4 regions of the Paenibacillus sp. PK4536 genome follow, and region 1 is predicted to be linked to each of the others. Evidence: riboswitches for the same ligand, from Rfam matches in the RefSeq annotation. Region 1 holds a riboswitch; each other region holds the start of a gene.
The links. Region 1 has a riboswitch for thiamine pyrophosphate ahead of tenA (thiaminase II). Riboswitches for the same ligand answer to the same signal wherever they lie in the genome.
Positions count from the first base shown of each region.

Region 2: linked by a shared signal. The riboswitch ahead of PO903_RS07415 (ABC transporter substrate-binding protein) and the one ahead of tenA (thiaminase II) in region 1 are both predicted to bind thiamine pyrophosphate.
Region 3: linked by a shared signal. The riboswitch ahead of thiM (hydroxyethylthiazole kinase) and the one ahead of tenA (thiaminase II) in region 1 are both predicted to bind thiamine pyrophosphate.
Region 4: linked by a shared signal. The riboswitch ahead of PO903_RS18105 (thiamine phosphate synthase) and the one ahead of tenA (thiaminase II) in region 1 are both predicted to bind thiamine pyrophosphate.

Region 1 is NZ_CP126313.1:1,057,946-1,061,231, reverse strand. It holds gene PO903_RS04940 (TIGR01777 family oxidoreductase) at 1-868, opposite strand, end outside; TPP riboswitch at 1,040-1,143, shown strand; gene tenA (thiaminase II) at 1,288-1,974, shown strand; gene PO903_RS04930 (ECF transporter S component) at 1,992-2,588, shown strand; gene PO903_RS04925 (ABC transporter ATP-binding protein) at 2,566-3,286, shown strand, end outside.
Region 2 is NZ_CP126313.1:1,626,421-1,629,706, forward strand. It holds gene PO903_RS07405 (ABC transporter permease) at 1-589, opposite strand, end outside; gene PO903_RS07410 (MTH1187 family thiamine-binding protein) at 598-888, opposite strand; gene PO903_RS07415 (ABC transporter substrate-binding protein) at 909-1,949, opposite strand; TPP riboswitch at 2,066-2,177, opposite strand; gene PO903_RS07420 (pyridoxamine 5'-phosphate oxidase family protein) at 2,416-2,832, shown strand; gene PO903_RS07425 (aspartyl-phosphate phosphatase Spo0E family protein) at 3,123-3,286, shown strand, end outside.
Region 3 is NZ_CP126313.1:1,997,403-2,000,688, reverse strand. It holds gene thiE (thiamine phosphate synthase) at 1-34, opposite strand, end outside; gene thiD (bifunctional hydroxymethylpyrimidine kinase/phosphomethylpyrimidine kinase) at 27-842, opposite strand; gene thiM (hydroxyethylthiazole kinase) at 977-1,780, opposite strand; TPP riboswitch at 1,951-2,053, opposite strand; gene PO903_RS09095 (alpha/beta hydrolase) at 2,239-3,069, opposite strand; gene PO903_RS09090 (DUF1129 family protein) at 3,218-3,286, shown strand, end outside.
Region 4 is NZ_CP126313.1:4,092,151-4,095,436, reverse strand. It holds gene PO903_RS18110 (ABC-F family ATP-binding cassette domain-containing protein) at 1-1,438, shown strand, start outside; TPP riboswitch at 1,590-1,699, shown strand; gene PO903_RS18105 (thiamine phosphate synthase) at 1,943-2,578, shown strand; gene thiO (glycine oxidase ThiO) at 2,587-3,286, shown strand, end outside.

The DNA of each region.
Region 1 (3,286 bases):
GTGCTTTTTCCAAGCGACCGTATTTGAACATGAATCCTTCTTTGATCAGGCGATTAGGAACCACCCAGCGGCTTTTAAGTACCAATTCAGGCTCGGTACGGATGATTCGAGCACCCAGATTCAGCATCCATGTAGACGCAGGCAGACCGCCTTTACGATGCATCACTTTGCGCATGGTCGCCATCAGTTCCCGATTGGTGACTGGATTCGGCGACGTACAGTTAAATACTCCTTCCAGAGATTCCCACTCTTGAATAAATAAAATAATTTGGAATAAATCTTCAACATGAATCCAGCTAAACATCTGCTTGCCTGATCCTTGATGACCCCCTAGTCCAAAGCGAACAAGATTTTGAAAAGGAGTCATAACTCCACCGCCTGGGCCCAGTACAATTGCTATTCGTAATGCCGCTTGTCGTGTATGAGGAAGGTTAAACGCGAAAAAAGCTTCTTCCCAAGCTTTGGCAACATTCACTGAAAAGCCAGTCCCGATCTCGCCTTTCGTCTCGGTCATCGGACGATCTTCTGCATGACGATAAATAGTCGCTGTACTGGAATTCATCCATACCGCAGGTGGATGCTCACAATCCAAGATAGCGTTTCCAAGAGTCTGTGTGGTTTCTACTCGGGAATTCATAATCTCACGTTTGTTCTGCTCGTTATAACGACAATTGACCGATTTCCCCGCCAGATTAATCACCATCTCTGCGCCATCTAACGCTTGCACAATCCCTTGATAATCATCCCATGCGATATGTGGAGATTGTCTGGAAATGATCTGAACATCTATATTCATAGCTGTAAATTTTTTTTCCAAATACTGCCCGATAAATCCGGTACCGCCTGCTAATACCACTTTACGTGTCATCCCCATCAACTCACTTCTATTCAGATATTTTAATCTGCGTGCAAATACCTAATAATATCTATATTTTACACCATTTTATAAGTGTATAACGGTAAAAAAAGGAAACCACAAGATTCTTATAGCAGTTGACAGTCTCTTCAATCGTGTGTACAGTAAGATGCAAATGAATCGAATGACCACTAGGGGAGCCTTTGTGTAGGCTGAGACGGGAAGATCCCGGACCCTTGGAACCTGATCTAGTTCATACTAGCGTAGGAAAGTGGAGACTGTGCAAGAGTACCTGTACAATACGTACACCTATTCTGCCGCTCCATCACGGGGCGGCTTTTTTGCATGTATTTTTCCATATATTCCAGCAGTGGTCCTTCTTTATTAACCAAGCATCGATCATGATGCTTCAATCTAAGGAGGATACAATCATGACATTTTCACAGGAAATTAGACAGGCAGCAGACCCTATTTTTGAAGCGATTTTCAATCATCCCTTTGTTCAAGGCATTGCCAAAGGTGATCTGCGTAGTGAGCAGTTAATCCATTATGTAAAACAAGATTTTGAGTATTTGAATTCATTTATGCGTATCTATGGAACAGCGATTGCCAAGTGTCCAACACGCGAAGATATGGCGATGTTTAATGAACAGATTTCATTTGTGCTTCATAGTGAAATTCATCCTCATAATAATTTCTGTGATGTAGCAGGCGTAAGATATGAAGATTTACAAGGATACGCGCTTTCGCCTTCGTCTCATCATTATATTCGTCATATGTTAACGGTAGCTCATGAAGGTGATCTGGGTGATATTTTGGCTGTATTATTGCCTTGTCCGTGGACATACTGGGAAATTGGTGTGAAGTTACTGGAAGAGGTGAAGCCTGATGCATCTCATCCTTTTTATGATTGGATCAGCTTCTATGGCAATCGAACAGATACAATAACGCATCAATTTTGCGCTCGCTTAGATCAATGGGCAGAGCAGACAACACCTACACATCGTGCACGTATGAAAGAACATTTTCTACTGAGCTGTCAATTTGAATATATGTTCTGGGACATGGCTTACACGCTACAAGATTGGCCTGTACCGATGGAGGTTGCACGCGTATGAATGCTCAGCCGATCCATATGACATGGAAAATGAAAGAGGTTGTGTTAACAGTTATTTTAGCCGTAGCTTGCGGTGTGATTTATCTAGGATGGTCAACGTTATGGATACCGATCTCAGCACTGGTTGGACCGGTAGGTGCAGGATTTATGTTTGGCATCTGGATTATAGCAAGCCCGATTGTGGCTTATATTATTCGTAAGCCAGGCGCGGCGCTAATTGCTGAAGTAGCGGCAGCGGCTGTAGAGCTATTAACCGGTAGTCATTTTGGCTTATCTGCCTTATTGATCGGTGTGTTTCAAGGGATTGGAGCAGAGATTGCTTTCGCTCTATTTGGCTACAAACGATATAACTTGATGACTCTCATGTTGTCTGGTGCATTGGCAGCGGTAGGTGGAGTCCTTTATAACGTTATTGCTAACGGATTCGGTTACTATACAACTCAGGTATTGCTGTTAACGCTGATTATTCAAATGATCAGTGGAATGATTTTAGGTGGAGGGTTAGCTAAGATTGTCGTAGAAGCTTTGTGCAAAACAGGAGTGTTGGATCAATACGAAATTATGAAAGCACGTCGGAAGAAGGGAAAACCTAATGGAATCGCTTCTGGAGTGTAAAGACCTGTCGGTACGCTTTTATAATCGAGAAGCTAACGTTTTGAACGGTATTGATCTGTCGATTTCACGAGGTGAAAAAGTACTTATTTTGGGACCTAGTGGAAGTGGGAAGTCGACACTATTATCTGTGTTATCAGGCATTATTCCTGAACATGTAGAAGCCGAGGTGGAAGGTGAGATTCGATTAGCCCCTCAATGTGGAGTCATGTTCCAAGATCCAGATTCCCAGTTCTGTATGCTTCATGTGGATGAAGAGATCGCTTTTAGCTTAGAAAATCGCTTGATTCCCCGTGCTCAAATGGATGCCATGATAGAGACTGTCATGAAGCAAGTAGGTCTGGATATAGATGTGCATACGCCGATCGAGACATTGTCTGGTGGCATGAAGCAACGATTAGCATTAGCATGTCTGTTGGCACTTGAACCAGAAGTTCTTTTTTTCGATGAACCGACCGCACAATTAGATCCAGTCAGTCGTAAAGAAATCTTTCAATTGCTACATGAACTAGCAGATCAGCATGGACAGACAATGGTATTTGTCGAGCACACTTTAGATGGCTGTATACAGTGGATGGATCGAGTCATTCTTATGAATGCACAAGGCAGTATGATTGCGCAAGGAGAGCCAGCAGAGATGATCCAGCGATATCGTGCAGAGATGCAAGAAGCAGGCATCTGGCAACCCAAATTATTTCCGT
Region 2 (3,286 bases), 570 kb from region 1:
TCCATTCTGCGATAATTGCACCCATCACACTATAGGTTGCTGCAATTTTTACGCCAGAGAAGATCGAAGGTAAGCTAAAAGGCAATTCTAATTTCCAAAAGATTTGGCTTTTGGAAGCACCAATCATTTGCATATAATTGAGCATTGTTCGATCGGTTGTAGCCAGTCCGCTGAGTGCCGCAATCGTGACCGGGAAAAAGCAGACGAGAATAATCACGATTAATTTGGATAAAATACCAAATCCGAACCAGATGACAAGTAGCGGTCCCAGTGCAATCGTCGGAATATTTTGACTCAAAATCAATAACGGATATAGCGCTGAACGTAGAAACGGAGTGTAATGAAGTACTCCTGCTACCAGTAGACCTACAGCGACCCCGATACTAAAACCGGATAATGTTAACTTTAAAGTTGCCCATGTATGCAGACCCAGTCGATCTTTTTCACTCCAAGCTTCATGTCCAATTAACGCAGGACTTGGCAGAATCCATGCTTCAATATGGAATAGACTGGTTGCCAATTGCCAGATGACCAATAATAAAACAACCGCCCCCAGGGGCGGCCATATGCTTTTCCACCATGATCTCATAGCAGACATTAGCGGTACTTCTCGGTCAATCCATCCATACTGATACCGGATGGACTATGTGCAATCTTGATCTGAGAAATGATACTAGGACTACCTTTCTCCACCAAAGCTTCATGCATTTGACGAACCACTTCTAGCAATTCGCTAAGTTCGCCTTCCATAGTAGTCTCAAGTGGATGAACTTCATATTTCACGCCGGATGCTTGAATCACTTCAATCGCCCGATCTACATAATCATAAGAGTTCTCGCCTGCTTGTGTTTTGGGAATTACTTGAATACTGAGTAACGTATGTGCCATTCTATCCATCTCCTTATGCTCTATTTAGTCGTTGCCGCAGGTAAATAATCATTGGTGTAGGCTTTAGTTGCATCTAATGGACTATCGAGCAATTTTTGCTTGAACATCCAGTTGGCATATCCTTCCCAGACGGATTGTTTTTGTTCACCCCAGCGTGGTGCATCATCTTGATAACGTGGAGATAACCATTCTTGACTGGCTTTTACTAATTTAGGATCAAGATCAGGAACAGCTTTGAGCAAGATATCCGCAGATTCGTCTGGATGCGCAATCGCATATTCATACCCTTTACTGGTTGCCGCCATAAATGATTTGACCAATTCAGGATCGGTAGAGATCTGCTTCTCATTGGTTACGATAACAGGGGTATAGTAATCCAGTTGGTCAGAATAATCTTTAACATATAACATATCTAACGGCTGACCACGAAGTTCAGCTTCTATGCCTGTCCATGCGTAGAATATCCAGGCAAAGTCGATTCCTTTTTGTACTGCTGTAAAATAGTCGGCATTCCCGATATTCACACTTTTAACTTTGCTAACATCGCCGCCGTCCGTGTCCATAATTGATTTCATGACAGCTTCTTCAACAGGAGAGCCCCAAGCGCCATAGGATTTGCCTTCCATATCTTTAGGCGTCTTGATCCCGCGATCTGTAGGTGCCGCGAAGCCAGAAGTATTATGTTGAATAACAGCAGCAAGCGAGACGAGTGGAACACCTTGTACTCTAGCTTGTGTGACACTTTCTTGGTAGCTGATTCCAAAAGGCACTTCACCAGAAGCGACCATCGTATCTGCTCCGCCTTGTCCGGGCGCTATAATTTCGACATTCAATCCTGCTTCTTTATAAAAGCCCTGTGCTTGGGCTACATATAAGCCGGTATGATTTGTATTGGGTGTCCAGTCTAGAACGACTTTGACATCTTTAAGTGTAGATGTATTGCCCGCTTCATCTGTTGTATTGGTTGTACTTGCTGCTGAACCACATGCAGTTGTGATCCATAATAAACCTACCATTAACCATGGTAAGCTTTTCCGCCACCCTTTTTTATTTCCAATCATCCTAACCCTTCTTTCTGTTCAATCAAATAGTAGAATCGGTCTTCACTTGATAAAAGGCATAAAAAAAACGCCCCCATCGGGACGACATAGGTGCAATTATAAGCTCAACATACAGCATATAACGACTTGTTACTTTCCTACGCTGGCATTATCCAGATCAGGTATAAGGGTCTGTATTTATCACAATACACTCTCAGCCAGTTGCAACTAGCTCCCCTGTACGTATGCGGTTTTTTTACATTGTAATTATAGACCAGAGGGTATCAACTGTCCAGTACAGAGAATGCGTTGTCATCAGCAATAGACAATCTATTTCGGTTCAGGAACTCGGTCTAAGGGTATTTACATATACGGAAGTTTGTAACTAATAAAGTTCCATTCAATCTTTTTCTATCATATCTATTCGATATACATAGACTAAGAAATTGAATACACCCATACGTTTATATACAGGAGGAGATTGATCATGAGTAAAACAGCTGAAGAACAAGCAATTTTGACTGCATTAGAAGGTAACCCATTTTGTGCACTAGGTACTGTAGAAAATGACAAACCTAAAGTACGTTATATGGCGCTATATAATGAAGGCTTAAATATTCATCTCGCGACGAACCGCAAAACACATAAAGTCGAAGAGTTAGAAAAAAATCCGAACTGTTATGTATTGTTGGGTTATGAAAAAGGCGGCACAAGTCAAGTCGTTGAAATTGAAGGCGTAAGTTCTGTATCTACAGACGACGAACTCAAAAAACGTGTCTGGAAAGAAGAATTTAAAGAATGGTTCTCCGGTCCAGAAGATCCTGATTATGTGATCCTAGATATCAAACCACAAACGATTGAATATACAGATAAAGATGGCAACAAACAAACTTGGACTGCATAATATTCTTTTTCAAAAGAATTAAATAGGCAGTAATAGTATAAAAAACTCGGGATTTGAATTTGCGAAACAAGTAAAATGAATGCAAAATTCAAATTCCGAGTTTTTTCGTCTTTTTATTTCCAAAAAAAGGATAAAATAGGTACTTGAGGAACTTGATAAGGTATGCCCAAATAAGGTATAAAAAGATAAGTAGAATTATTTTAGATCATAACATGTAAAATGCCGATGGTGGGATAAACTGAGAGTTCTTATTGTAGAACTGTAAAGGAACTATACTGGAGGTGGTTTCCTTGAATTTAAAACAGATTGAACAGCAGATCGAACAGGAACGCCGCATACTGAACCAGATGGCAGAAGAACACGGAGTACGTGACTATCGTGTGTTGGATCAGTCCGAGCAATTAGATCGAATTTTAGATATGTATTTTCAATATAAAGATCAAGATGCCGATTT
Region 3 (3,286 bases), 940 kb from region 1:
ACTGGCGCAATTGGTGTTGATCTGGCTTAGACATTATAGACCCGGCTCCTTTGTTGATACGCAAAATGATTAGTAGGCCCATGATCGGAACCAATTCCCAGTCCATCTTCAATCGCGGCTTGAATAAATTGCTTGGCGGTATCTACAGCTTCATGGATCGATTTACCTTGAGCTAATGTTGCCGTTAATGCCGCTGAAAAAGTACAGCCTGTCCCATGCGTATGCATTGTATCAATACGCTTGCTTTCAAAATATTCAAAATGTTGTCCATCATACAACAAATCCACAACGGTTGAAGTCAATGCATCATGTCCACCTTTAATCACTACATACGTTGCACCCATATCAATTAACTGTGTGGCGGCTTGTTCACGCTGTTGCATGTTGGTGATCGATATCCCTGTGAGTAGCTCTGCTTCTGGTAAATTCGGAGTGATGATCTCTGCTAACGGGATCAGATCCGAGACGAGCGCTTGTAATGCTTCTTGTTGCAAAAGCACAGAGCCGCCTTTGGCTACCATCACTGGATCAATCACTAGATGTTGCCACTGGTACTGTTTTACTTTTTGAGCGACATGACGAATAATCTCAGCGCTAAATAACATCCCTGTTTTGACAGCATGCGGTTGTAGATCTGTACCAATCGAATCCAATTGCTGAATAATACCTTCAATTTCTACCGGATAGACTCCTTGTACCCCTTTTGTATTTTGAGCCGTGACAGCAGTAAGAACAGACATACCATAAACTCCGAGTTCTTGAAATGTTTTGAGATCGGCTTGAATCCCTGCGCCTCCTCCACTATCTGAACCAGCAATCGTTAAAGCTTGATATACGCTCATTTTTTTCACTCCTTTGGATAGATTTGATTAGAAGATGTCGCGCTTATCTTGCCAAGCGCTAATCGTAAGATATTTTGTTACACAAAAATCACATTTTATTTAATTAGAAGATGTCGCGCTTATCTTGCCAAGCGCTAGACTTTTGCGATTTTTGAATGGGTGGATACGATATCGGGTGTGACTAGAGAGAGTTGATTGATAAATTCGATCTGAAAGCTACCTGTACCTTGTCCTGCGGTCTGTTGGTAAGCAATCTCTGCTGCGATGCCGTAAAACGCTAGTGCTTCAACTACAGCGTTTAAGCGTTCTTGTGCCTCTGTAGGATCAGCCACTGCGATAAATGCACCCACAACAGCACTGAGCAGGCAACCTCCGCCTGTGACCCGTGTTAAGATGCTGTGACTATTTGCAATGGTATAGGTGGTATTGCCATCAGTGACCACATCTTTTTCGCCTGTGATTGCTACGATACATTTCAATTGGCGAGCCGCTTGTTCAGCAATCTCGACCATATTTCCTTCGCCTGCTCCTGCATCTACGCCTTTGATATGCCATTGTTCGCCGATGACATTAGCGACTTCAGCCACATTGCCACGTAACACATCAATCTGGACATGCTCAGTAATCTGTATCGCTGACTGGGTACGATAAGGTGTCGCTCCTGCGCCTACCGGATCAAATACAACAGGTACACCTGCTTGATTGGCTGAGCGTCCTGCTTGGAGAATAGCTTCGACTGTATAAGGATCAAGCGTACCGATATTGAGCACCACAGCACTTGCCATTGCAGCCACATCTTTTACTTCTTCATGGGCATATGCCATAAAAGGAGAAGCGCCCAAAGCCAGCAATCCATTGGCTGTAAAATTAGTCACGACCATATTCGTAATATTATGAACAAGTGGATTTTGTGCTTGTACTTTTGCTAAAAAGCTCATTTAATTAGCCTCCTGTAATAAATAGATATTTTGCGATTACCCTATTCTATTTGGATTATATGTAGAAAAGGTTAGGCTTTATCTTATAAGGGCTGAACGCAATAAAGACCCATCCATCTCTAAAGAGACAAATGGGTCAAACATTCATTCAGGTAGACATAACTTGAGTGAAAATTTAGCCTCCACTTCCCTCCGCTAGTATAATCCAGATCAGGTTCCAAGGGTCCGAAAATCCATTTTCGTCTCAGCCAACAGGCTCCCCTAGTGAAATCAGTAACTATTCAATTGTTCTTTCTTACCATACCACTGGTGAATGATCTGGTAAAGAGTGAGAAATTGGTTAATATCTTACTATACAAGCGCTTGGCAGTATAAGCGCTACTTCTTCTAGTCCAATCGAACATGATTTTTGCGATAGCAAAATATCTTACGATATAAGTGTTTATATTGCCAAACGCTTATATCATCCAGTGTTGCCAATCGGTCTGAGCCACTTCACGTCCTGTAAGCCATTGACGGGTTTTGTCCAGCAATTCACGTCGGTGTGTGCCGTTAGAATACGTATGATCTGCTTGAAAAATGATCTCTTTATCACAGCGTCCTTCTGAACGTGTCCAGAATACTTTTTGATATAAAAAGGCATAATCGACAGGGATCACATCGTCGCCTGTTCCATGAATAACGAGCACATCGCCATTAAACTGCTTGGCTTCTTGAAACGGTTGATAATTGCCAAGTGAATCAAAGTATATCGGCGTAAATGAATACCCTAGATGATCGGCTTTGCCTTCGATCACTGCTTGATCGTATTTGTCACGTCCTGTTAATTTGACGATATCGTTAAATGGATGCCCTACTGCTGACCAGAGCACCAGACTTTTGACACGTTGATCGCGTACCGATGTCAGAATCGCTACAGCTCCGCCCAAGCTATGTCCAATTAAAGTGACCCGTATCGGATCAATATCACTGCAAGTCATCGCATAATCAAGTACAGTACGAGTCTGAGCAACCATTGATTCTAAACCTTCATTGCCATATTCGCCGCTGCTTTCACCGCAACCTGCATAATCAAAACGAACCACCATATAACCGTCAGCCGCCAATTCACGGGCTGTACTAACAAATAGGCGATCCACTCCAATGCGGCTGCCTACAAAACCATGGCAGATCACAATCAGCGGTGTACGGCTTTTGCCCCGTCCGGCTAATTGCGGTTCCTGTTCTGGATAATGAATACTAGCTGTCAGATCCAAGTCGTGATGTCGAATGACGATATTGCGTTCCATGATGATTCCTCCTTTTAAATAAACAATTCCGATCAGTTTAATGAGCTTTAATCTTGAAATCATATTATCATTAACGCTAGATCATTGTCAACGCAAGGAAAGTATGGCAAAATAATAGATTCGAACAATGAGAATGGAGGAATAAATAATGAGCACAATACGCCAGATGGTTAAAGATATTAATGTTGTACGAGATCAGTTAAAACCCGAAAATTTA
Region 4 (3,286 bases), 2.0 Mb from region 1:
TGGCAAATCAACACTAATGAATATTATGACAGGTAAACTGTTAAAAGATAGCGGTAAAGTCGAATGGGCTCCGCGTGTACGTTATGGTTATTTGGATCAGCATACGAAGTTAACTGAAGGAAAAACAGTACGCGATGTACTTAAAGATGCTTTTCTTCCTTTACTGGAATTAGAACAACAACTAAACGAAGTCACTAACCAGATGGCAGATGCTTCACCTGAACAATTGGAAGTATTGTTGGAGCAAATGGGTGATATCCAAGAGCAATTAGAAATTGGAGATTTCTATTTACTAGATACCAAAGTTGAAGATATGGCTTATGGTCTGGGTCTGAATGTAATCGGACTTGATAAAGATGTAACAGCATTAAGTGGTGGACAACGTACCAAAGTATTACTTGCCAAATTACTACTTGAAAAGCCTAATGTATTGTTATTAGATGAGCCTACCAACTATCTGGATGTAGAACACATTCAATGGTTAACGCGTTATTTACAAGACTATCCGCATGCTTTTGTATTGATTTCGCATGATACGGATTTCATGAATCAAGTTGTTAATGTTATTTATCATTTGGAATTTGCCAAATTAAATCGGTATACAGCTGATTATGCTAAGTTTTTGGAAATGGCAGATATTCAAAAGCATCAACATATTGAAGCATTTGAAAAACAGCAAGATTTTATCAAAAAACAAGAAGAATTTATTCAAAAAAATAAAGCACGTGCATCGACATCAGGACGTGCGAAAAGTCGTGAAAAGCAATTAAATCGGATCGAGCGAATCGACAAACCGGAAGAATTTGCAAAGCCGACATTTAATTTCAAAGAAGCACGTGCAAGTAGTAAAACGGTATTTGAAGGTAAAGACTTCGAGATCGGTTATACTCATGCTTTATTGCCTAAAATGACTATGAATATTGAACGTGGCGAGAAAATTGCTATCGTAGGCTGTAATGGTGTAGGTAAATCAACTTTGCTCAAAACAATTCTAGGTAAACTTCAACCGGTTAGTGGTAAAACGTATCTTGGCGATTATTTACATTCGGCTTATTTTGAACAAGAAGTACGCCCGGATCAATTGACACCGATTGATGAAGTATGGAATGAATTTTCGCATTTGAGTCAAAATGAAGTTCGAGGTCACCTAGCACGTTGTGGATTGAAAAATGAGCATATTACACGTCCTATGCGTATGTTAAGTGGTGGAGAGCAAGCGAAAGTACGCTTATGCAAACTTTTATTACGTGAAAGCAACTGGGTATTGTTCGATGAGCCTACCAATCACTTGGATGTTCATGCTAAAAACGAACTGAAACGTGCTTTAAAAGCATACAAAGGTACGATCTTGCTTGTTTCTCATGAACCTGAATTTTATGAAGATTGGGTCACTAAAATTTGGGATGTTGAGCAATGGTCTGAAGCTAAAGCAAAATAATAGATGTATAAATAAAGCTAACAATATCATTTATGTATAATAATTTTGGATGTATATTTGCTTTTGATTTACATTATTTGTATATTATATTTCTATAATGATTTGCTTTATCGAAATCTGTTTGCTAAGATGAATAACAAATCGAATAGCTTGAATGCACTAGGGGGGCCGCTTGAGGCTGAGATGAAAGTAGATATTGCTTTCGGACCCTTTGTACCTGATCTGGATCATACCAGCGTAGGGAAGTGGTAGCAGAGTTACGGAAATGTTAGATCATATTGTATGTACGATTAAGTCATTGACTGTATGGAGTAGAAATTATTTTATACAGAATTAGCTTATGACGATTGTCGATATGTTGTCCGTTATTCTAATAATAATCTTGTTTGATCTTAGACAAGAATCATTATTTTCTAAGTTTATACTAGCCACTTCTTTATTCATAAGAAGTGGCTTTTTTGCGTTCACTTATACATATTTTGAGGGAAGGAGAGCATATATCTTATGGAGCTTCATGCCATCAGTACAGGTCAACGATCGATCGATCAGCTTGTGAAGATAGCTTCCCAGATCTATTCATGGACGACCGCTATTCATATTCGTGAAAAAAAGTGGTCTGATTCTCAGATCATTAATGCTGTCCAGCAGTTGATTCATACAGGAGTGCCACGATCCAAAATCAGGATCAATAGCCGACCTCAATTAGCAGTGGATCTGAATATAGGTGGTGTGCATTTGAGTGAACATATGTCTTATATAACTACAGATGATCCTCTTTCAAGATGGAAAGTCGGGCGATCTGTTCATAGCATAGAGCAAGCATTACAAGCTCAAGATGAAGGGGTCGATTATCTTTTTTATGGACATATTTATGCGACTACTTCTAAGCCAGATCTGAGTCCACGAGGATTGGATCAATTAGAAAAGCTTTGTCATGCTGTATCTATACCTGTGATTGCTATAGGTGGTATTCAACCCGAACATTGCCAAGACATTCATCAAGCAGGTGCTACAGGAATAGCTGTCATGTCGGGTATTTTTGAGGCGGAACATCCACAGCATGTCTGTCAGTTATATAACGAAAGTATTCAACAAGTTACTTTTACCGATCTACAATCACAATCATTAGGAAAGAAGTGAATCGGCGGATGGTTCATCTATCGAATGGTAAGACTAATCATTATGACGTGATCGTTGTAGGCGCTGGCGTTATCGGGGCTGCGCTTGCTTATGAACTGGCACAGCAAGGAGTCAAAGTCGCTTTGCTGGAAAAAAATCAACCCGCTTCTGGTGCGTCAGGGGCAGCAGGTGGAATGTTAGCGGCTCATTCAGAACATTTCGCTCATCAAGAGTTGTATCAATTGGCATTATACAGTCAATCGCTCTATAGCAAGCTGGCTACTGATCTATTGGAGCAGACAGGGATTGATATTGGACTGCGAACAGAAGGATTTTTGCTACCCATGACTGCTGTTCCTACACATACTGATTCCCAAGTAGATCGCAAAGAGTGGTGGAGTCCTTCACATTTAGCACAAGTGGAGCCATATATTTATGCTCCTTCTGGCATGATCTACAATCCAGATGAACCGCAATTAATTCCAGCTTTGCTCAATCAAGCCCTTGTTCAAGCAGCGATTCAATATCATGTTGATTTTTATCCAGAGACTGAAGTATATCGCTTACTACATTCGCAAAAGAAAGATCATATTACAGGTGTAATCACTAACCAAGGGGAGATCTATGCTGAACAAGTAGTTTTAACAACAGGCTTGTGTACACAACAATTGTTAGCAACAGAGCAGTATCATTTGCCTTTTGTGCCGGTCAAAGGAGAATTAATCGAAG